3 regions of the Arthrobacter sp. E70 genome follow, and region 2 is predicted to be linked to each of the others. Evidence: predicted binding sites of a transcription regulator. Region 2 holds the regulator's gene; each other region holds the start of a gene.

Region 1 (6,854 bases), on a different contig from region 2:
GGCCACGCGGTGCCGTAGATGCGCTGCAGCTGCTGGTTCTTCTGGTTGCCCAGCCAGTAGGCCGACGACGAGCGGGTCAGGGCGAAGGCGTTGGAAATGAGCTTGGTGTTGGGCAGGTGCGGGCCGCGGCAGAGGTCGCACCAGACGGTGGTCCCTTCCTTGCGCTCCACGTTGTCGTAGATGGTGATGTCGCCGGCGCCGACCTCGACGTTGACGCCTTCGCCCGCCTCTGCGGCGTCGTTCTTCTTGCCCAGCAGTTCGAGCTTGTAGGGCTCGTTTTTCATGGCCTCGCGGGCCTCGTCCTCGGTGACCACGCGGCGGACGAACTTCTGGTTCTGGTTGATGATCTTCTGCATCATCTTCTCGAGGGTCTTGAGGTCCTCGGGGGTGAAGGGCTCGGCGACGTCAAAGTCGAAGTAGAACCCGTCGGTGATGTAGGGGCCGATGCCGAGCTTGGCGTCGGGACGCAGCTGCTGCACGGCCTGGGCCATGACGTGGGCGGTGGAGTGGCGCAGGACGTTCAGGCCGTCGGGGGATTCGATGGTGACGCCTTCCACCTCGGCACCTTCGGGAAGTTCCTGGTCCAGGTCCTTCAGTTCACCGTTGACTCGGGCTACGACGACGTCGCGGCGCTCAAAGAAGAGTTCCGCACCGGTTGTCCCGGTAGTCACCTTGGTCTCTTCGCCATCGACGACGAGGGTGATCTGCTGGGCATCTGACACGGGTGTCTCCTATTCAAAGTTGAGGCTTCATAGCTTGTGGCATACGGGGACCACAGCCAGCCACCGTCAATGCTATCGGTTCACACAAAGGCCGACCAACGCGGCACACGGGAGGTTCAGCCGTTGAAACCGGTAATGGCCAGAGTCCTGCTGACCCCGTCCAGGGGATGCGGGCCGTCAGGGGCGGGGACGGCGTCCGGGAACGGCAGGGTGTCGGTCCTGCTGAGGTCCCATGCCATGCTCGCACTGAGGCTGATGCCGCGCGGGCCGGTCCTTCGAGTGGTTCCCCGGATCAGCAGGAGGCGGGTTCCGAACAGGAGCGGACCGGCACTTTCCTGGGCCTCGTGGAAGAAGACGGAGTCGACGCACCCTGTGCCGTCGTCGATGCTGATGAACACAACCCTCCTTCCTCCGCGCATCGGAGGTGTCTGAGTGGCCACCCGCACCCCCGCCACCAGAACTTCGGTGCCGTTGCGCAGGCTGAGAAGTTTGTCGGCGGTGGTGACGCCGAGCCTGTCGAGCAGGGGGCGGTGGCTCTCCATCAGGTGGGTGCTGACATCGACTGCCATCAGGTCCAGTTCCGCCCGGACGTTGTCCACCAGGGTGGGTGCCGGCAGCCCTGGCTTGATGTTCCGCAGTTCGACGTCGCCCAGGGGCAGGGACAGCTGGCCCTCCAGGACTGCTACGCCTTTCCGGGTGTTGCTTGAAGACTGCAGCTTTTGCAAGTGCTGCACGAGGTCCGCACGGTTTGCCGGGCCACCGGCATTTCGGTGCAGGGAATCAAAGGCACCCAGCTGAGCCAGGCGCCGAATGCTGGGCTTGCTCAGCCTGGAGCGTTCCCGGAGGTCTGCCAGGGAGTCGTAGGGCTGTCCGGCCACAATCCTCTTCAACTCTGCGGCGGACAGCCCATAAATGCCGTTGAGGCTGAGCCGGATCCCCAGCTTGCCGGTATCCGGACCGGACATCACGCGTTCCACCTGGTATTCGGCTTTGCTGAGGTTGATATCCAGCGGGAGGATGGGGATCTTCAGCCTCCGGGCTTCCGAGACCAGCAGCCGCTTGGGGTACATCCCGGGGTCGTGTTCCCACAGGCCGGCGAGGAAGGCCTCGGGATGGTGGGCCTTAAGCCAGGCCGATTGGTAGGTGGGGACGGCGAATGCGGCACCGTGGGCTTTGCAGAAGCCGAAACTGGCGAAGGACTTCAAGGTCCCCCACACTTTGTCGACGACGTCGGGAGAGTACCCCTTGGCTTTCGCCTCGCGCCGGAAGAATTCCTCTACTTGCGCTTCACCTGTTTCGTTGCTCAATGCCCTGCGGAACTCATCGGCTTTCGCCAGTCCGCATCCGGTCATGATGTCAAAGGTCTTCAGGATCTGTTCATGGAAGACAGTGACGCCGTGGGTTTCCTGCAGCACAGGCTTAAGGTCCGGGTGGGGATACACTTCCGGGGCGAATCCATGCCGGTGCTCAAGGAAGGGACGCACCATGTCCGACTTCATGGGTCCTGGACGGAACAGCGAGATGTCGATGATGAGGTCGTTGAACTCCCTGGGGGCCATCTTGCCGATTAGTTCACGTTGCCCCGGGGATTCTATCTGGAAGCATCCGAGGGTATTCGTGCTCCTGATCAGTTCATAGGTTGCTTCGTCATCGAGGGGGACGGCGTTGAGGTCGATCCTCCCGTCGGCTGCAATGTAGTCCGGGCCGGAACCGTCCGGGCCGGAACCGTCAGGGCCGGGCTGGTGGCCGCCTGCCTCGACCACCTCCTTCTTGCCGGGATGGATCCGGATAATCTCCCGGACGGCGAAGGCCATGGCGCTTTGCATCCGGACACCCAGGACATCGAGCTTGAGCATGCCCATGGGATCCATGTCGTGCTTATCGAACTGGCTCATGGGCAGGCCCAGGCCGCTGGGCTGCACCGGGGTGCGGTCCAGCAGGGTGGCGTCGCCCAGGATCACGCCGCAGGGATGCATGGAGATATGGCGCGGCAGGCGGTCCAGGCGCTCGGTCAGGTCCACCAAAAGATCCAGTTGCTGGTTCCCTTCGGCGTCGCGCTGCTCCACCCGGCCGGCGAACTCCCGCAGCTCGGGCTTTTCCTGCAGTGCTTCACGGAACTTCCGCGCGGAGAAGCGCCACAGCTGTTTGGCGATCTCCCCCACCTCGCCGTCGTCCATGCCCAGGGCCAGCCCGGCGTCGCGTACCGCTCCCCTGGCCCGGTACCCGTTCTGCATGCTCATGAGGGTGACCCGTTCGGAGCCGAAGCGTTCAAAGATCCGGTGGTAGACGTTGTGCCGTTCAGCACTTTCGACGTCGATGTCGATATCGGGCAGTGTTGCCCGGTCATTGGAGAGGAAGCGTTCGAAGATGAGGTCGTGCTGCAGGGGGTTTACATGGCTGATCTCGATGAGGTAATTCACCAGGCTGGAGGCTCCGGATCCCCGGGCCGCTGCGCGGACCCCCATGTCCTGGATCATGCGGGAGACCTCAGCCACTGTAAGGAAGTAGGAGGAGAAGCCCAGGTTCTGGATGATGCCCAGCTCGTGGTCCAACCGGGACAGCATGGCGGTTTCGCCGGCGCCGGTGATTCCCGGGAACCGTTTGCCTATTCCTGCTTGACAGCGCTGGACCAGTTCAATGTGCGGGTCCTGGCTGATGCCGATCACTGAAGCCTCGGGCACCACCGGCTGCTTCCACCCCATGTCCGTAACGGGATCGATCCGGCAGAGATCGGCGAGCGCCTCGGTTTGGGCCATCAGCTGCTTGAGGTCCGCGGCACCATAGCCTGCAGCGGCAATGATTTCCTTGGCCAGGTCCATCATCTGGTTCGCGGTTTTCAGCCACCCCTGGCCGGTTGGTTGCAGGAGGGGCTCCCCTGCCAGTTCCGGCAGGGACTTCAAGGTCCTTGCCGAGTCCAGGACGTCTGCGGTGGGGGCGCCGTCAGCCGCACAGTACCTTACGGCGTTGGTGAGGATGGCCGGTACATGGTGCTCCTCGGCGAGCCGCAGCATGCGGACAGCGTGGGAAGTGCTGAAGGGTGACCCTGGAGCGCTGAGCTGGGAGACGATTTCGGCCACTACGGTCCCGCGTGGCATGGCGTCCAGCCATTGCTTGAACAGGGTCCTGGGCCGCAGGTACCGCCGCCCTCCCATGGCACGGCCGACGTCCGAATCAGGACCCAGCAGGACAGTCAGCACCGGCTTGAGGGTGTGGGGGTCAAGGGTGCGGGATGCCAGTTCGGCGCGGGTGACCGCTGCCGGCACCGCTCCCCCGGCTTTCCCGGAGGTTCTGGCATGGGCGTCGGAAACCAGCCTGCAGAGGGCCCGGTACCCCGCGCCGTTGTTGTGTCCGCGGGCCAGCACCACCACCCTGCCAGCTACCTGTGTGCGGTGATCGCCGTCGTCGTCAAATACTGCCAGGTCCACCCCCACAATGGGGTCGATGCCCGCGGCCATGCAGGCCTTGAGGTGCTTGATGGTGCCGTACAGTCCGTCGCGGTCGGTGCAGGCCAGCGCCGTGGCACCGTCAGCGGCTGCTGCGGCTGCCAACTCCTCGGGCCAGGAGACCCCATAGTGGGCGCTGAAAGCAGTGGAAACGTGAAGATGGGTGAAACTCATGCTGTTCTGGTTCAGGCAGTTCTGGGCCGAAGGCCGTCATGGATCCGCAGCAGCCGCCAGCGGCCACTGCGGATGTGGCGGGTGAGGTCAAGGGTGAGGGGTTCAGCTGAAGTATTGGCGGAAGCAGGCAGCACCTGGACCCGCCAGATTTCGTGGTCAACTACTCCTGGACCACTGCCCAGGGGCGCCCGGCTGTCTTCCACCCACCATTGGCGGCGTTCATACCAGCGCAGGGGATCGGCGCAGACTGCATAGTCCATTCCTGCCCAGGTGAGGGATTCAGGCTGGCCGGTGGAAGAGCACACCACATCCACGGACTCGCTGAACATGCCCATGTGCACCTCCCCGGACTAAATCTTTTCGAACACCCCATTCGAAGATGTGTTCGAATAAAGCCAGTCTACGCCGGGTTGGAGGTTAAACCTAGGCAGGGGTGGACGGACCGTCCGGCAGGGAGCAGGATGATGGCATGGATACCGATGAAGCACTCCTGAAGCAGGCAAGCATCAAAACCCAGGACTCCACCCTCGTGGCCACGTTTGACATCGACGGGACCATTCCCGGCTCCGGCGCTTACGTGGTGGGGTTGATGGGAGCTGCACCGGACTATTCGTCGCAACGGCGACTATGCATCGAGTTCATGAACGGGAAGGCGATCGCCTGCTACTCGTTCAACCGGGACCAGGGAATCGAGGAAGACTACGACCTGTCAGGCGTGACCCATTCCGGTTCCACCATTACAGGCAGTTTCCCGCGGTCAGCCCTGAACGGACTCGGCAAGGGACATGTGCTGTCTGCCTTCAGCGAGGCCGACGGCCGGGAGTTCCAGCATGGAGTCCCGGTGGAGGAAGCGCTGTAGCCTCAGCTGCTTTCTTTGTGGATCCGCATTTCAAGTTCAATGAACGCGGAGATCATGGCCCGGTAGGTCGATTCAACGATGTCCGGGTCGATGTCCTTTTTCTCCGCTGCGGACCGGACATTCTCGATGATCCGCTCCACACGTCCGGGCGCCCGAACTTCGGCGTCGTCGCCTTTGAGGGTCCCGGCAATCCGGATCAGCCGTTCGCGGCGTGCGATGAGGGTGACAATCTGCTCGTCAACCTCGTCCACGGCGATCCGAACGGCAGCGAGCTGTTCCCTGTCGGCCCGGGCATCCCTATCGTTTCCTTGAATTGTCGCCATCATCTGACACTATCGAAGCATGGAGCCCAGAGTCGACTTTATCTCCCTCGGCGTCCGCAGCGTTTCCCGCTCGCGGGCCTTCTATGTGGACGGCCTTGGCTGGCCCGTTCACCGCGAAGTTGCCGATGAAGTCCTGTTCATCCAGGTGAACCACGGCCTGGTGCTGTCGCTGTGGGACGTGCGCCAGATGCGGGCCGAGGCCGGAGTCACCCCGCCGGATGGGATTCCCCCCATCACCCTCAGCCACAACCTCTCCAGCGCCGCAGACGTGGACCGGGTCATGGAAGAAGCCGCGGAAGCCGGCGCCGCCATCATCGCGGAGCCTGTCACCCAGCCCTGGGGAGGCTATACCGGCTACTTTGCCGATCCGGACGGGTTCCGCTGGGAAGTGGCCTACAACCCCAGCTGGACAGTGGACGACGCCGGTACGGTCACCGTGTGATGGCACGGCCCGCCATGGGGAGCGGCTGCCGGAGCAGGCCTCCACTGGAGCAGGGCTTGCGCTAGAACAGGGCTTGCACTAGAACAGGGCCTCCACCGGGCGGATCAGTTCAGGCCCGTTGTTGCGCACGTTGCCCACCTCTTTGCCCACGGAGTCCACCTGCCAGTCCGCGGCCGCGTCCTTGACTCCTGCCCGCACGAGGTCCACCAAAGCGGCGGCGTCCTCCGCGTGCGGATCCAGCCAGGCCTCCATCGTGGCTTTGTCCATGGGCAGCGGCACCCGGTCATGCAACGCCGTCAGCTTTCCGAAAACGGTCGACTCCGTCCCGGGCGGCGGTGTGTCCGCCGTCAGGATGGACGTCGAGAGCAGCCAGCGGCCAGGCTCGCCTTCGGGCACGGACGGGTCCTTCCACCATTCGTACAGGCCGGCGAAGACCAGGCCGTGGCCCTCCCCGGGATGCACGTAATAGGGCTGTTTCGCCTTCCCGGGACCCTGTTTCCATTCGTAGTAGCCATCCCCCCGCTTATCTGTAGTTGTCTGTCGATCGTCCGGGCAAGCTAGGGGGGCGGAACTGTTAGAGACGCGTCTTCACGGACCAACGCTTGACCCGTGACGGACCTTCAAGCGGGAAAGGGTGAGGCATGGAAGGAGCGATAGTCTTCGCGGTCGTAGGCATGGTTTGGCTCATTTTTCGGAAAGGGATTGCCCGTCGGCAGGCTCAGATCATGACTGATTTCACCGGAGGTGGGGAAGCGCCCGAGAGCCGCGTGAAGGGATGGGAGCAAATGGGACTAGCGTTCTGCATCCTGCTGCTGACAGCTGGAACTGTCATCGGGTTTGCCGCTGTAGTGGGCAAGCCATGACTTGGGGACCAGGAGTAACCGGCCCCTT
Region 2 (6,854 bases):
CGGCCCTGATCCTGGACATCTTCGCCCAGCATGCCAAGAGCCGCGAGGGCAAGGCCCAGGTTGAACTGGCCCAGCTCGAATACCTGCTTCCGCGGCTCCGCGGCTGGGGTGAATCGATGTCCCGCCAGGCCGGTGGCCAGGTGGGCGGCGCGGCTGCCGGCATGGGCTCCCGTGGCCCCGGTGAGACCAAGATTGAACTGGACCGCCGGCGGATCCGTACGCGCATGGCCAAACTGCGGCGGGAAATCGCCGCGATGAAGCCTGCCCGCGAGACCAAGCGCGCCAACCGCCGTCGTAATGAAGTCCCCTCCGTGGCCATCGCCGGGTACACCAACGCCGGCAAGTCCTCACTGCTCAACCGCCTCACGGACGCCGGCGTCCTCGTGGAGAACGCCCTGTTCGCCACGCTGGATCCCACCGTCCGCAAAGCTGAGACGGCTGACGGCCTCGGGTACACGCTGGCCGATACCGTCGGGTTCGTCCGTTCCCTGCCCACCCAGCTCGTGGAGGCATTCCGCTCCACCCTTGAAGAAGTGGCGGACGCGGACCTGATCCTGCACGTGGTCGATGTCTCGCACCCGGACCCCGAAGGGCAGATCGCAGCCGTCCGCAAGGTCTTCAGCGAAGTCGACGCACGCAAGGTGCCCGAGATCATCGTGCTGAACAAGGCCGATGCTGCGGATCCTTTCGTGGTGGAGCGGCTCAAGCAGCGCGAGCCGCGGCACGTGGTGGTGTCGGCCCGCACCGGCGAAGGTATCGCGGAGCTGCTGAAGGCCATCAGTGACTCCATTCCACGGCCCAGCGTCAAGCTCGAACTGCTCATCCCGTATGACCGCGGGGACCTGGTCAGCAAGCTCCACGAGTCGGACGCGGAAATCATCAGCCTGGACCACGGGGAGACGGGCACCAAGGCCGTCGTGATGGTCCGGGAAGGCCTCGCGTCCGAACTGGAACCATTCGCCAGCAATGACTGACCCCGCGGCCGGCACAGCCACGGAGACGGCCGGCGGGCAGTTCGTCCTCGAACTGCTCGACCGGGCCGTTGCCGGCATGGGCGGGCAAAGCCGCACAGGCCAGCACGAAATGGCGCGGCAGGTGGCGCAGGCGATCGAAACGGGCAACCACCTGCTGGTCCAGGCAGGCACCGGCACCGGCAAATCGCTGGCCTACCTTGTGCCGCTCATTGCCCATGCGCTCGAAAGCGACAAACCTGCGCTGGTCTCGACCGCCACCTTGGCCTTGCAGACGCAGATTGTGGGCAGGGACCTGCCCAGGCTCCTCAAGAACATCGGCCCGGCGCTGCAGCGCCCCGTCAAGGTGGCGCTGGTCAAGGGCCGGTCCAACTACGTGTGCCGGCACAAGCTCGAAGGCGGCTTCCCGTCGGAAGAGCCCGCCGAGGGCCAGCTTTTTTCCCTCGGCGAGGACACAAGCGTCCCGCACTTCGCAGCGGCTGTGGGGGGCCCGGCCTCCCAGCTCGGCAAGGAAGTGGTGCGCCTGCGCGAGTGGGCGGAGAAGACGGCCACGGGCGACCGGGACGAGTTGCTTCCCGGTGTTACCGACAGGGCCTGGCGGCAGGTCTCCGTGACTTCCATGGAATGCCTCGGGGCACAAAAATGCCCGATGGCCGCCGAATGCTTCAGCGAACTCGCCCGGCAGGATGCTGCCGAGGCCGATGTCGTGGTCACCAACCACGCCATGCTAGCCGTGAGTGCCTTTGAGGGGCTGGCGGTCCTGCCTGAGTACGACGTCGTGGTGGTGGACGAAGCCCACGAACTGCAGGACCGGGTCACCGGGGCCGTCACCGGGCAGCTGTCCGTGGCCATGGTGCATGCTGCCGCCGCAGGTGCACGGAAACACACCGCCATCACCGTTGACGCGCTCAATGCCGCTGCTGCCAACCTGGAGCTTGCCCTGGCAGGTGCTCCGGCCGGACTGCTCCCCAACGGCCTGAACGACGAACAACTGGACTGCGTGGACCAGCTGCGGGAAGCCTGCCGTGCTGCGCTCTCCGACTCGAAGGGGGACAGCAACACCACGGCCGACGGCGGCAGGCAGCTCGCCAGGTCACGGCTCATGCTCATCCTGGAACTCTGCGAGCGGCTGATCGCCGCCCGCGAGAACCGCGAGGTGGTCTGGTTCTCCCGCGCCAGCACGTTCGATCCCGGCCAGGGGTATTCCCAGCCGGACGAAAATGCTCCGGTGCTGATCAATATCGCCCCGCTGTCCGTCGCCGGAAGGCTGCGCGAAGGGCTCTTCGCCGGGCATACGGTCGTGCTGACGTCCGCCACGTTGGCCATCGGTTCCGCGTTTGAACCGGCCGCCGGCGGCCTCGGCCTGATTGGCGAGGGCGCCCCCAGCTGGACCGGGGTGGATGTTGGCTCCCCGTTCGACTACCCCCGGCAGGGCATCCTCTATGTGGCCGGGCACCTGCCCAAACCCGGGCGCGGCGTGTCCCCCGAAGCGCTGGCCGAACTGGAAGCACTCATCAAGGCCTCCGGCGGGGGAGCGCTGTGCCTGTTTTCGTCACGCCGCGCAGCGGAGGAGGCTGCCGATGCCCTCCGCGCCAAGGTCGGCGTAACGATCCTCTGCCAGGGTGAGTCCACCATGACTGCGCTGGTCAAGCAGTTCGCGGACGAACCTGACACCTGCCTGTTCGGCACCATGTCCCTGTGGCAGGGGGTGGACGTTCCCGGCGGGTCGTGCCGGCTGGTGGTGATCGACCGCATTCCGTTCCCGCGCCCGGACGACCCACTGATGACGGCGCGTTCGCGGGCGGTGGCACAGGCCGGCGGCAACGGCTTCATGTCAGTTTCTGCAACCCACGCCGCAATCCGCCTCGCCCAGGGGGCCGGCCGCCTGATCAGGTCAACGGGGGACAAGGGTGTAGTGGCTGTCCTGGACTCCCGCCTGGCCACCGAGCGCTATGCCGGATTCCTGCGGGCCGCCCTGCCGCCGTTCTGGTCCACCACGGACCGCAGCAAAGCGTTGGCTGCCCTGAGCCGGCTGGGGGCCGAAGCCTCCGCCTAGGACGCATCCGGGTACGACGGGCCGAAGCGGGTATGAGGGATCAGCGGGTACGACGGGCGGCGGGTGCGTCAGATCAGCGGGTACGTCGGATCAAAGTGAGCGCAGGACGGAAACCACTTTGCCCATGATGGTGGCGTGGTCGCCCAGGATGGGCTCGTACTGCGTGTTCTGCGGGAGCAACCAGGTGTGGCCATCGCGCTGCCGGAACGTCTTAACCGTGGCTTCGTCGTCCAGCAGGGCAGCGACGATGTCGCCGTTGGCGGCGTCAGCCTGGCGCCGCACCACCACCCAGTCACCATCACAAATGGCCGCGTCCACCATCGAATCACCGGCCACCCTGAGCATGAAGAGCTCACCCTGGCCGACGAGCTGGCGGGGGAGCGGCATGACATCTTCAACCACCTGGTCCGCCAGGATGGGACCGCCGGCCGCAATGCGCCCCACCAGAGGAACCATGGCGGTATCCAGGGCTGTGGGCAGCTCCGTGACGGTGGCTCCTGCCCCGGGTGCGTGCGGCGACGGCGTGCCCTCCGCCTTGGCTGCGCCGCGGTCCAGGGTGAGGGGCATCAGCACTTCCATGGCACGGGGCCGTTTCGGGTCCCGGCGGAGGTAGCCGAGCTTTTCCAGCTGTGAAAGCTGGTGGGTCACGCTGGACAGGCTGGCGAGGCCGACCGTATCCCCAATCTCGCGCATGGAGGGCGGATACCCGTTCTCATTGACCGAGCGCTGGATCGTTTCGAGGATCTTCTTCTGCCGGGGTGTCAGGCCCTTGGCGCTCCTCTTGTGCTGCGGGGCCGTCCTGCCTCCGGCGGCTGCTGCTGCCATAAACGCCAATGCCTTTCGGTTGCCACCGGACCTCCCGCATCACGCTGTCCAACAGCGCCGCCTGGAGGGCCCCCACCGTCATTGTCAGACCCTGCTGGTCAACTTTCCTGGTGGTTGTTCTTTGTTCTCAAAGCTAGGCCAGCCACATGGCTTTTTCAAACATTTGTTCTAGCGAGTCTCGACATTGTTCGTTGATAAGTGCTAAAACTGAACCAGCAAAGTTCGAACATGTGTTCTAGTCCGCGTCCTTCCCGTTCGAAGGTGGCACCGGAAAACCAGATCCGGGGTGATCTTCGGAAGGTGGCCGCGGCGGGTGCGGAAGGCGGTACTTCCGCCGGCGCCCGGCCGGTTTGGTTGCAGCACAGTATTGGTCCAGGAGGGCTAAGTTCATGTCAGCTTTATCTCTTCCCCAGGTATCCCGTCCGCGGCAGGCCCCCATGCAGCAGTTGCTGTCCCGCCGCCAATCAGCACGCCGTGTCCGTCAGGCGCCGTCCGGCAGGATTAGGCTGACCCGCCGCGGCAGGCTCGTCCTGATCGGCATCCCGGCCATGCTCCTTGCTGTGCTCCTGCTGTCCCTGGCCGGACTCTTCAATGCCCCGGCCAAGGCCTCAGATTCGGCCGCGGAGCTAAGGCTGACACCCACCGTGACCGTGACGGTCCAGCCCGGCCAGTCCCTCTGGGCCATCGCGGGAGAAGTCGCTCCAGGCCGCGACGCCCGCGACGTTGTCGCGGACATCGTGCAGCTCAACAATCTTGCGGCGGGTGCCGTCGTGCCCGGCCAGCAGCTTTACGTCCCCACCCACTGACGGGGCGGCCCCGGCCGCGCGGAGCCACGCCGAGGGCGAACAGAAGCTGTCACATTTTCCGGTCTTTACCGAGGCAACTAAACTGTTCAGGTGAACGACCAGCTAGAACGTCTGAACCGGCTTCCCCTCCGCAGCAACCTTCGCGGGCTCACCCCCTACGGGGCGCCCCAGCTGGATGTCCCCATCCTCCTCAACGTCAACGAGAACACCCATGGCGTCCCGGCCGATGTACGCGCAGCCATCACGGCCGCCGTAACCGAGGCTGCGGCGGGTCTGAACCGCTACCCGGACCGGGAATTCACGGATCTTCGTCGCGCGCTTGCCGAATACCTGGGACACGGACTGGACGAGTCCAACCTGTGGGCAGCCAACGGGTCCAACGAGGTCCTGCAGCAAATCCTCCAGGCGTTTGGCGGCCCTGGCCGCACCGCCCTCGGATTCCCGCCCACGTATTCCATGTACCCCCTCCTGGCCAGCGGCACGGACACCCGCTACATCACCGGCGAACGGGCGGGGAACTACGATCTCACTGCCGAATCCGCAGCCCGCCAGGTCAGGGAATTGCAGCCGAACATCGTGTTCCTTTGTTCCCCGAACAACCCCACCGGGACCGGACTCGGCCTGGACGTCGTGGAGGCCGTCTACGACGCGGGGGAGGAAAGCCAAACCATCGTGATCGTGGACGAGGCATACCACGAGTTTGCCCACGAGGGCACGCCCAGTGCCCTGACCCTGCTGCCCGGCAGGGAGCGGCTGATCGTCTCCCGCACCATGAGCAAGGCCTTCGCCCTCGCGGGCGCCCGGCTTGGATACATGGCTGCAGCCCCGGAAGTCACCGACGCCCTCCGCCTGGTGCGGCTGCCGTACCATCTCTCCGCCATCACGCAGGCCACGGCCCTCGCTGCCCTCGAGCACCGGGAGGCGCTGATGGCCGAGGTTGAGGACATCAAGAAGCAGCGGGACCGCATCGTCGAAGGCCTGACGCGGATGGGCCTCACCCCCGCTGCCTCCGACTCCAACTTCGTCTTCTTCGGCGGCTTGGAAAACCCGCACCAGGTCTGGCAGGAGCTGCTGGATGCGGGCGTGCTGATCCGGGACGTCGGAATCCCGGGCCACCTCCGGGTCACGGCGGGCACTGAGGCGGAAACCACAGCGTTCCTCACGTCGCTGGAACGCATTCTTGCCGGACAGGCCGCGCTTCCCGCCTAGACTTGATACAGCGGCTTCCGGGTGCAGCAGTGCTGGACGCCTTGAACCAACCACTCCCCAAAAGGAACCTTCACCATGACTACCACCGGATCGAACGCCGCCGAGGCCAGGACTGCCCGCATGGAGCGGGCCACCAGCGAGTCGTCCGTGCTGGTGGAAATCAACCTTGACGGCACCGGCGTTTCGGACATCGATACCTCCGTGCCGTTCTACGACCACATGCTCACGGCCTTGTGCAAGCACTCGCTGATCGACATGACCGTCAAGGCCACCGGCGACATCCACATCGATGTCCACCACACGGTGGAGGACGTCGCGATCACCTTCGGTGAGGTCCTGCGCTCGGCGCTCGGCAACAAGGCCGGCATCCGCAGGTTCGGTGAAGCCACCGTCCCGCTGGACGAGGCACTCGCCCACGCCGTGGTCGACGTCTCGGGCCGGCCCTACCTGGTGCACGGCGGCGAGCCGGCAGGCCAGGAATACCACCTGATCGGCGGCCACTTCACCGGGTCCCTGACCCGGCACGTCTTCGAAGCCATCACCCTGCACGCCGGGATCTGCCTGCACATGAACGTGCTTGCCGGCCGAGACCCGCACCACATCGTCGAGGCGCAGTTCAAGGCCTTTGCCCGCGCCCTGCGTGCCGCCGTCGAACCCGATCCCCGAGTTGAGGGCATCCCTTCCACCAAGGGCGCGCTGTGAGCGGGCAGGTCCTTAAGGACGGCGCCATCGTCGATCCCTCCGCCTCGCGGAAGCTCCCTTCGCCGGAGGGCAAGCCGACCGTCACCGTGCTGGACTACGGCTCGGGAAACGTCAGGTCCGCCGTGCGTGCCCTGGAGCGCGCCGGCGCCGAGGTGATCCTCAGCGCCAAGCCGGAGGATGTGCTCAACGCTGACGGCCTGGTGGTGCCCGGGGTGGGCGCCTTCGAGACCGTCATGCGCGAACTCAAGGCCGTGGACGGTATCCGTCTCATTGGCAGGCGCGTTG
Region 3 (6,854 bases), on a different contig from region 2:
ATCCCGCGGGAGCCGCAGTCCGGCAGCGCCTGAGCAACAGCCTCGATGAGAATCCGGGCGTGCCTGAACGGGCATTGCTGGAGTACCTCCTGGAATCCCGCCGGAGCGACGCCGATACCGCGGAGACACCGGAGAGTGGCCGGGATACGCGCCTGACGCCCCCCGCCCTGCCGCCGCAGTTCGCGGAGCAGCTTGATGCCATCCGCAGCATGTCCCGCATCAGCGCCCTGCTGGAGAACCAGATGCTGATGACCGCGTTCCAGCCCATTTACGGCCTGGAAGGAAAAGGTGTGGTGGGGGCCGAAGCCCTTTCGCGTTTCGTCAGCGACGACGGCGCGGCTGCCGAATTGTGGTTTGCCGAGGCAAATGCGGTGGGTCTGGGGGCCAACCTGGAATTCTCGGCGCTGGGATCGGCCGCCGCCGCCGCGCGCAACCTGCCCGGGAACCTGTACGTGTCACTCAACATTTCCCCGACGTCCTGCCTGGACCCACGGCTTCCCGAGCTATTCGACCATATTGAACTCCCCATTAACCGGGTGGTCCTCGAATTGACTGAGGACATTCCCGAAGAGGAGTACCTGCAGTTCATCTCTGCGATTAATCCGCTGCGCGAAAGAGGGCTGCGGATCGCCGTGGACGACACCCACACCGGGGCGGGCGCGCTCAGCCGGATGATCCACCTGCGGCCCGACTTCCTCAAAGTGGGCCGCAACGTCATCAGCGGCGTCGACACCGACGGCCTGCAGCATGCACTGGCTGCCTGCCTGGTCGACTTCACGGACCAAATCGGCATCACGCTCGTCGCCGAAGGCATCGAAACCGTGGGCGAACTCAGGGTCCTCACGGAACTGGGCGTCAGCGCCGGCCAGGGCTACCTGCTGGGCCGCCCCTCGGTGCGCCCGGAGGACTGGGCCAACTGGAACAGCAAGCTGGACCTGGACGGGCTCAAGCGGCACCTCCCCGGCCCCGAAGATTTGAGGACCGTCAGGCAGGGCAAAGAATCGTGACGTACTACGGGCGGGAGCGGTAAGCCCCCGCCCGTAGTGGTGACCTATTCGGAGTGGCCCTGGTCCCGGCTCATCTGGTCCTCCGCCGGCGGCGTCTCCCCCGGGGGCACTCCCCCGCCCGGCTCCAAGCCCGTGATGTTGCCTTGGGCCGGATCGGGGTTGGGCGAGCCGCCCGCCTCCCTGCTGGGCTGCCGGTGGAGGTCGGACTGGGCCGCGCCAACGTCGTCCTTGCCTGGCCGGTCAGGGTTCGCCGGATCATTTTCCGGATGGTAAGTGCTCACGGTGCTTCTGTCCTTCCTCTCCGGCTGCGGTCCGGTGCCCCAGCTCTGGACTAATTGTAAGCATGCTGATAATTCTGGAGGAGTAGGGCCGGGCGCCGCTGGGGCGACGGCCGGTGATCTCGGAAGGAGCAGTCACATGGGAATCGGCGACAGCATCGGCAAGGCAGCGGAGAACGCCATGGAGGATCTGGCCGGGACATCCAAGCCCACGGAGAAATTGGACGTACCCGATCCCACGGACCCCAATGACGACGTGGAGGTCCACTCGTCCCTGAGCGAGGGCTCGAACGCCATGGAGGCGGAGAAGCAGAAGGCTCCCGGCCTGAAGGCGGGCGCGGCGCCAGGCCCAGTGTCCAGCAGTCCGCTGGGCGGGGACACGGATGAGACAGATACAGACGCCGGGAACGACGGCGGCGCCCTGGCCGGAGACGCGGCCGCACCTGGCGGTACGGCAAGGTCAGGAGGCAGCGTCCGGGGGTCCGGCGGGCTTCCGGAGAGCAATCCGGATGAGCTGCGGGCCGATCCCACCGAGGGCGACCAGGACCCGTCCACCAGCACGGGACGGAGTTAGGCCGACCGGGGCAAGCCGGCCGGCGCTGGGTGGAACCAGCGGCGGCCGGGTATTGGCCAGGAGCGGATTCAGGCGGATGGCTGGCCCGGCCATTCTCCCCGCTCCATGAGCACCTCACGGAGCAGGTCCGCCCGGTCCGTGACAATGCCGTCCACGCCCAGGTGCAGGAGGCGGTGCATCTCCTCGGTGTCATTGATCGTCCAGACGTGTACCGCCAGATCCAGGGAATGTGCGCGGCGGATGAAGCCGGGGGTGACCACGGGGATGCGCCCGTAGCGTACGGGCACCTGCAGGGCGTGGACGTCGCGGAGGACCCACCGCATCAGCGGCCGGAAAAGCGGGCCGGGAAGCAGCGGCCCCAGGAACGTGAACAGGGCGTTGGAGCCCACCCCCGCCGATGATGCCACCGGCTGGCTGAGCAGCTTCAGCACTGCCCGCCGCCGCCGGTCCGAAAAGCTGGCGACCAGCACCCGGTGGTGCACCTGGTGCCGCTCAATGGCCGCGGCGGTGCTGCGGACCGAGCCCCACTCCTTGACGTCGAGGTTCAGCCGGGCATCGGGGAGTTCGGTGACCAGCTCGTCGAACGTCGGAATGGGCTCGCGGCCGTTGATCCTGGCGCGCGCCACGTCCCCGGCCGCCAGCTCCGCCACCTTGCCGCGGCCGTCCGTAACGCGGTTCAGCGTCTCGTCGTGGAAAAGCAGCAGCACGCCGTCGGCCGTTGTGTGCACGTCTGTTTCCAGGTACCGGAAGCCCAGGTCGGCGCCGGCGCGGAACGCAGCCATGGAGTTTTCCAGCCCCTCAGCGGAGAACCCGCGGTGGGCCATGGCGATCGGAAGCTGCCGGCCGTCGCCGTCCGGGTGCTGGAAGAAGGGCAGGGTCACACTGCGAGCGTACCGCGGACCTGCCGCGCCATTATCAGCAAACCGTCCCGGCGGTCAGTCCCGGCAGCCGGTCTCTCCGCAGGGGACGATGTCCACGCCGTCTGCGCAGTGCAGCAGCGTCCGGCCCCGGCCTCCGTCGAGGTGGACCCAGACCGCCGTGTGGTCCGCGGTGACGGTGTCCACGATGCCGCCCGCCTCAAAGCCCGGGGAGAGCAGGACGCGGACCCGGTCGCCCTGGCGCAGCTGTTTCCAGTGCGGAGCGGGCGTTGCTTTGCGCAGCGGGACGTCCGCCGCATGCTGCTTGGCATTCCTTGCCATCGGTAACCCCCTTCGAGCGCAGGACGGTGCCTGCTCCGGTTCACGCTAGGGGAGGAAGGTAAACGCCAGGTGAGCGCCGGCTGGAAGAATCAGGAAAACTGGACGCCGAGGGCGGCGAGCCGGGCCTCCAGAACCTGGGCCACGCCGTCGTCGTCAAAATGCGGCGCCTGCCGGTCCGCGGCCCGGATGGCATCCGGATGGCCGCTGGCCATGGCGTAGCCGTGTCCGGCCCAGCGCAGCATCTCAATGTCGTTGGGCATGTCGCCGAACGCCACCACGTCAGCGGCGTCGATTCCCAGCCCCGCGGCGTACTCGGCCAGCGTCACAGCTTTGTTGACCCCTGGCACGCACAGCTCGAGCATGGCGACGCCGGGCGAGGAGTGGGTGGCGGCAGCCAGGTGTTCGACGGCGGGACCCACTTCGGCGAGGAATTCGTCCGGCGTGCCGTCGCGGACGATCGCGAGGAATTTCACCACGGCATCGTCGCCGGCCAGGGTTTCAGCCAGCGGCGCCGGGGTGAATTCGGCCAGCAACTCGCTGGATTCGTTCTCGATGAAGCCGGGTTCGAGGTGGAACCGGGTGAGCGTCTCGGCGGCGAACAGCGCAGCCGGGCGAAGCTTCTTGATGATGCGGCGCGCCTCCAGGACAGCATCGAGGGCGAGGGTGCGGGCGGAGACCAGGCGGTCCGCCTCGAGGTCCCAGACCACCGCGCCGTTGGAACAGATCACGCGGCCCGTATGGTCCAGCTGTTCCTCAAGCGGGTGCAGCCACCGCGGCGGCCGGCCGGTAACGAAGACGAGTTCGACGCCGGCATCACGGCAGGCGTGGAAGGCGCGGACAGTGCGCGGGCTGATTTTTCCGTCATGCCCGAGGATCGTTCCGTCAATATCGCTTGCAACCAGCCGCATCCTGCAAGTCTACGTGGGGTTCCGCCGCCGTCGTGCGTTCCAGTGCGGTGCTGTGGACGAAGGCAGGACGGGCGGTCCGGGCGTCAGGGAAGGACAGCAGCTGTATCCACCGACAGGAGCCTGCCGTAGTTCAGGCACATGCTCAGGCTTTCGTTCGCGGCCACGCGGGCACCCCCGAGCGACATGCGGCTTCCGGCGGAGAGCGGCGGCCCGGCGGGCAGGAGCAGGGTTTCGCCGTCGAACCGCGACCCTTCGGGGAAGATCAACGTGTAGTCGTCACCACCTTCGGCCAGCAGGATGACGCAGCCGGCGCCGTCGTTGCCCAGGGTTCCCTTGAGCTGGGCCGGCACACGCGGGGCTGACCACTGCCCCGAATGGACGATGGCCTTCTGGCCGCCGGCGCTGTGGAGCAACGTGGTGGGCAGCTCCTGCTGCGCGGGAACCAGCCTGAACGCGTACCTGCCTTCCGTGCCGCCGCCGGGGCTCATGATGAACTCCACCCCCTGGGCGGCGAGCGCCACCTGCGCCTTGAAGATGTTCCCGTCACAGGGAACCTGTGCCGGGGCGAGGACCTCGGCGCCGGCGTCGGTGGCGAGCGAGAGTTGGGTCTCGGCGGGCCCGTCACAGATGAAGTGCACTTCATAGCTGCCCTGCTTCGCGGCAAAGCCAAAGCTGACGGTGGTGTTGGAACTGGTGGAACCGGCGAACTGGCCCGGCACTGCGGGCTGCAACTGCTGCGCGGACCAGTTCCGCATCTCCTCCAGCTCCGAGGCGCGCGGATCCGGCGGGCCGCTGTACTCGCACCCGGTCAACGCACCGAGCAGCACCGCCGGGACCAGCCACAATTCCACACTTCGCATCCGCTTCCCCCCAAAAGCCGGCAATAGTCCCAGCCTAGCCCCAAGCGTCCCAGCCCCCTTCGCACGCCGGCGCCCATTCCAGCCCCGCCGGAGGGGTGCCCTTGTCAGCGGCCGGAGCTACACTGAACTTATCGAACATATTTTCGAATAGAGGTGTGTTGTGGGCGTTATTGTCGGTCCCCGCGTGATAGATGCGGGCGCCTCGTTGTTCTCGGTGCTGATCTCACCGGTGGCTGTCGCGGCGGGGTTTCCGTCCCCGGCGCAGGACTATTTCGACGGCCGGATCGACCTGAACGCGCACCTCATCAAGGACATCACCAGCACCTACGTGGTGAGGGTGACCGGAAGTTCGATGGAGGGCGCCGGCATCAGCGACGGCGACGAACTCATCGTGAACCGTGCGCTGGAGCCCAAGGACGGTTCGGTGGTGGTGGCGGTCCTTGACGGCGAACTGACGGTCAAACGCCTGCGGATCACGCCCGCAGGCGTCGTCCTCCAGGCGGAGAACCCGAAGTATCCGGATATCCGCGTGGCCGCACTGTCCGAGCTGACCATCTGGGGCGTTGCCACCAGGTGCCTGCACCACGTGTGAGTGCGGTAATGGCTAGGCCTGCCATCATGCGGCAGCTGCCGCAGATCGCCCACGTGGACGTCAACTGCTTCTACGCCTCCGCGGAGCGCGCGTTCGATCCGTCCCTGGAGGGCAGGCCCCTGGTGGTGCTGTCGAACAATGACGGGTGCGCCGTCACGCGCTCCCCCGAGGCCAAGGCGCTTGGCATTGCCACAGGCGAGCCCTGGTTCAAGATCGCACCGCGGGCCAAGGAGTGGGGGCTGGTGGCCAGGTCCAGCAACTACGAGCTGTATGGCGACATCAGTGCCCGGGTGATGGAACTGCTGGGGAGGTACTCGGCGTGGCTGGAGGTCTACAGCATCGACGAGGCGTTCCTGGGCGTCAAAGGTGGGCCGGACCAGCTGCTGGCCCTGGGGCGCAGGATGAAGGATGCTGTCCGCCGGAACGTGGGGGTGCCGGTCTGCGTCGGAATCGCCCCCACCAAAACGCTCGCCAAGCTGTGCAACAAGTGGGCCAAGAACAATGCCGCGTTCGGCGGCGTCTGCCTCTGGGAGTCCGTCCCGCCTGGCGCGCGGGAGGCTCTGATGGCCCGGCTGCCAGTGGACGAGGTCTGGGGCATCGCCGGCCCACTGTCCAAACGCCTGAACGCCATGGGGATCTTCACCGTGCTGGACCTCGTCCGAGCCGACCCGGTGGCGATCAGGGACAGGTTCTCGGTGGTGCTGATGCGCACGGTCCTGGAACTGCGCGGAACTGCCTGCATTCCCATGGAGGAGGAACGCATTGGCCGTGACCAGCTGATCTTCTCCCGCTCCTTCGCCACGCCGGTGACCACCGCTGCAGGCCTGCGGGAGGTGCTCAGCATTTATGGGCAGCAGGCCAGCGCCAGGCTCTCGAAGCACGGACTCCAGGCGAAAGTCCTGACCGCTTACGCCGCCACGTCGCCCTTCAGGAACCACGAACAGGCCTACCCGTCCGTGTGTGTTTCCCTCCCGATGCCCACAGCCGACCCGCTTCTGCTGACCAAGGCCGCGCATGCGCTGCTGCCGAGCATCCGGGACGGGCTCAAGTATGCCAAGGCCGGCCTGATGCTTACTGACCTGCGGCCCAGCGGCAACCAGCCGCCGCTGGAGCTGTTCGAGAACCGGCATGAGGAGCGCGGCATCGGGCCGCTGCTGGAGGATGTGAGCCGCCGTTTTGGGCGCGGCTCAATCGGCCTGGGCCATGCAGGCATCAGGTCCGGCCTGGACTGGACCATGAAGCGGGACATGTGCTCGCCGCGGTACACCACGCACTGGGACGAACTGCCCCTGGTGAAGGCGGCCTGACATGCTGGCGTCCCGCCGCCGGCGCACCGGCTGGCGGCGGGGACGCTGGCCATGCCTAGACGCGGGACCTGCCGCGGAGGAAGTGGAAGATCAGGACGACAACCGCGACGACCAGAAGGATGTGGATAA

Evidence for each region. Region 2 encodes LexA, which represses DNA repair genes until DNA is damaged. Its sites were predicted from a motif close to TCGAACANNTGTTCGA; they were not measured.
Region 1: AC3IMC_RS02835 (DUF6504 family protein) is a predicted target of LexA. The motif match lies at 4,713-4,728, and genes of this name have one in related genera.
Region 3: AC3IMC_RS10330 (LexA family protein) is a predicted target of LexA. The motif match lies at 4,958-4,973, and genes of this name have one in related genera.

What each region holds. Positions count from the first base shown of each region.
Region 1 covers NZ_JBYQFR010000002.1:183,909-190,762, forward strand. Annotated here, with positions in the region: gene thrS (threonine--tRNA ligase) at 1-722, opposite strand, end outside; gene AC3IMC_RS02830 (DNA polymerase III subunit alpha) at 839-4,339, opposite strand; gene AC3IMC_RS02835 (DUF6504 family protein) at 4,351-4,674, opposite strand; gene AC3IMC_RS02840 (hypothetical protein) at 4,809-5,198, shown strand; gene AC3IMC_RS02845 (chorismate mutase) at 5,201-5,524, opposite strand; gene AC3IMC_RS02850 (VOC family protein) at 5,541-5,963, shown strand; partial or broken gene AC3IMC_RS02855 (SOS response-associated peptidase) at 6,042-6,482, opposite strand; gene AC3IMC_RS02860 (hypothetical protein) at 6,689-6,826, shown strand.
Region 2 covers NZ_JBYQFR010000006.1:35,178-42,031, reverse strand. Annotated here, with positions in the region: gene hflX (GTPase HflX) at 1-974, shown strand, start outside; gene AC3IMC_RS09050 (ATP-dependent DNA helicase) at 967-3,027, shown strand; gene lexA (transcriptional repressor LexA) at 3,118-3,852, opposite strand; gene AC3IMC_RS09040 (LysM peptidoglycan-binding domain-containing protein) at 4,290-4,658, shown strand; gene AC3IMC_RS09035 (histidinol-phosphate transaminase) at 4,749-5,867, shown strand; gene hisB (imidazoleglycerol-phosphate dehydratase HisB) at 5,943-6,569, shown strand; gene hisH (imidazole glycerol phosphate synthase subunit HisH) at 6,566-6,854, shown strand, end outside.
Region 3 covers NZ_JBYQFR010000007.1:43,742-50,595, reverse strand. Annotated here, with positions in the region: gene AC3IMC_RS10365 (EAL domain-containing protein) at 1-1,007, shown strand, start outside; gene AC3IMC_RS10360 (DUF6480 family protein) at 1,052-1,288, opposite strand; gene AC3IMC_RS10355 (hypothetical protein) at 1,425-1,859, shown strand; gene AC3IMC_RS10350 (glycerophosphodiester phosphodiesterase family protein) at 1,928-2,740, opposite strand; gene AC3IMC_RS10345 (hypothetical protein) at 2,795-3,058, opposite strand; gene AC3IMC_RS10340 (HAD family hydrolase) at 3,148-3,966, opposite strand; gene AC3IMC_RS10335 (hypothetical protein) at 4,050-4,826, opposite strand; gene AC3IMC_RS10330 (LexA family protein) at 4,987-5,418, shown strand; gene AC3IMC_RS10325 (Y-family DNA polymerase) at 5,427-6,725, shown strand; gene AC3IMC_RS10320 (lmo0937 family membrane protein) at 6,781-6,854, opposite strand, start outside.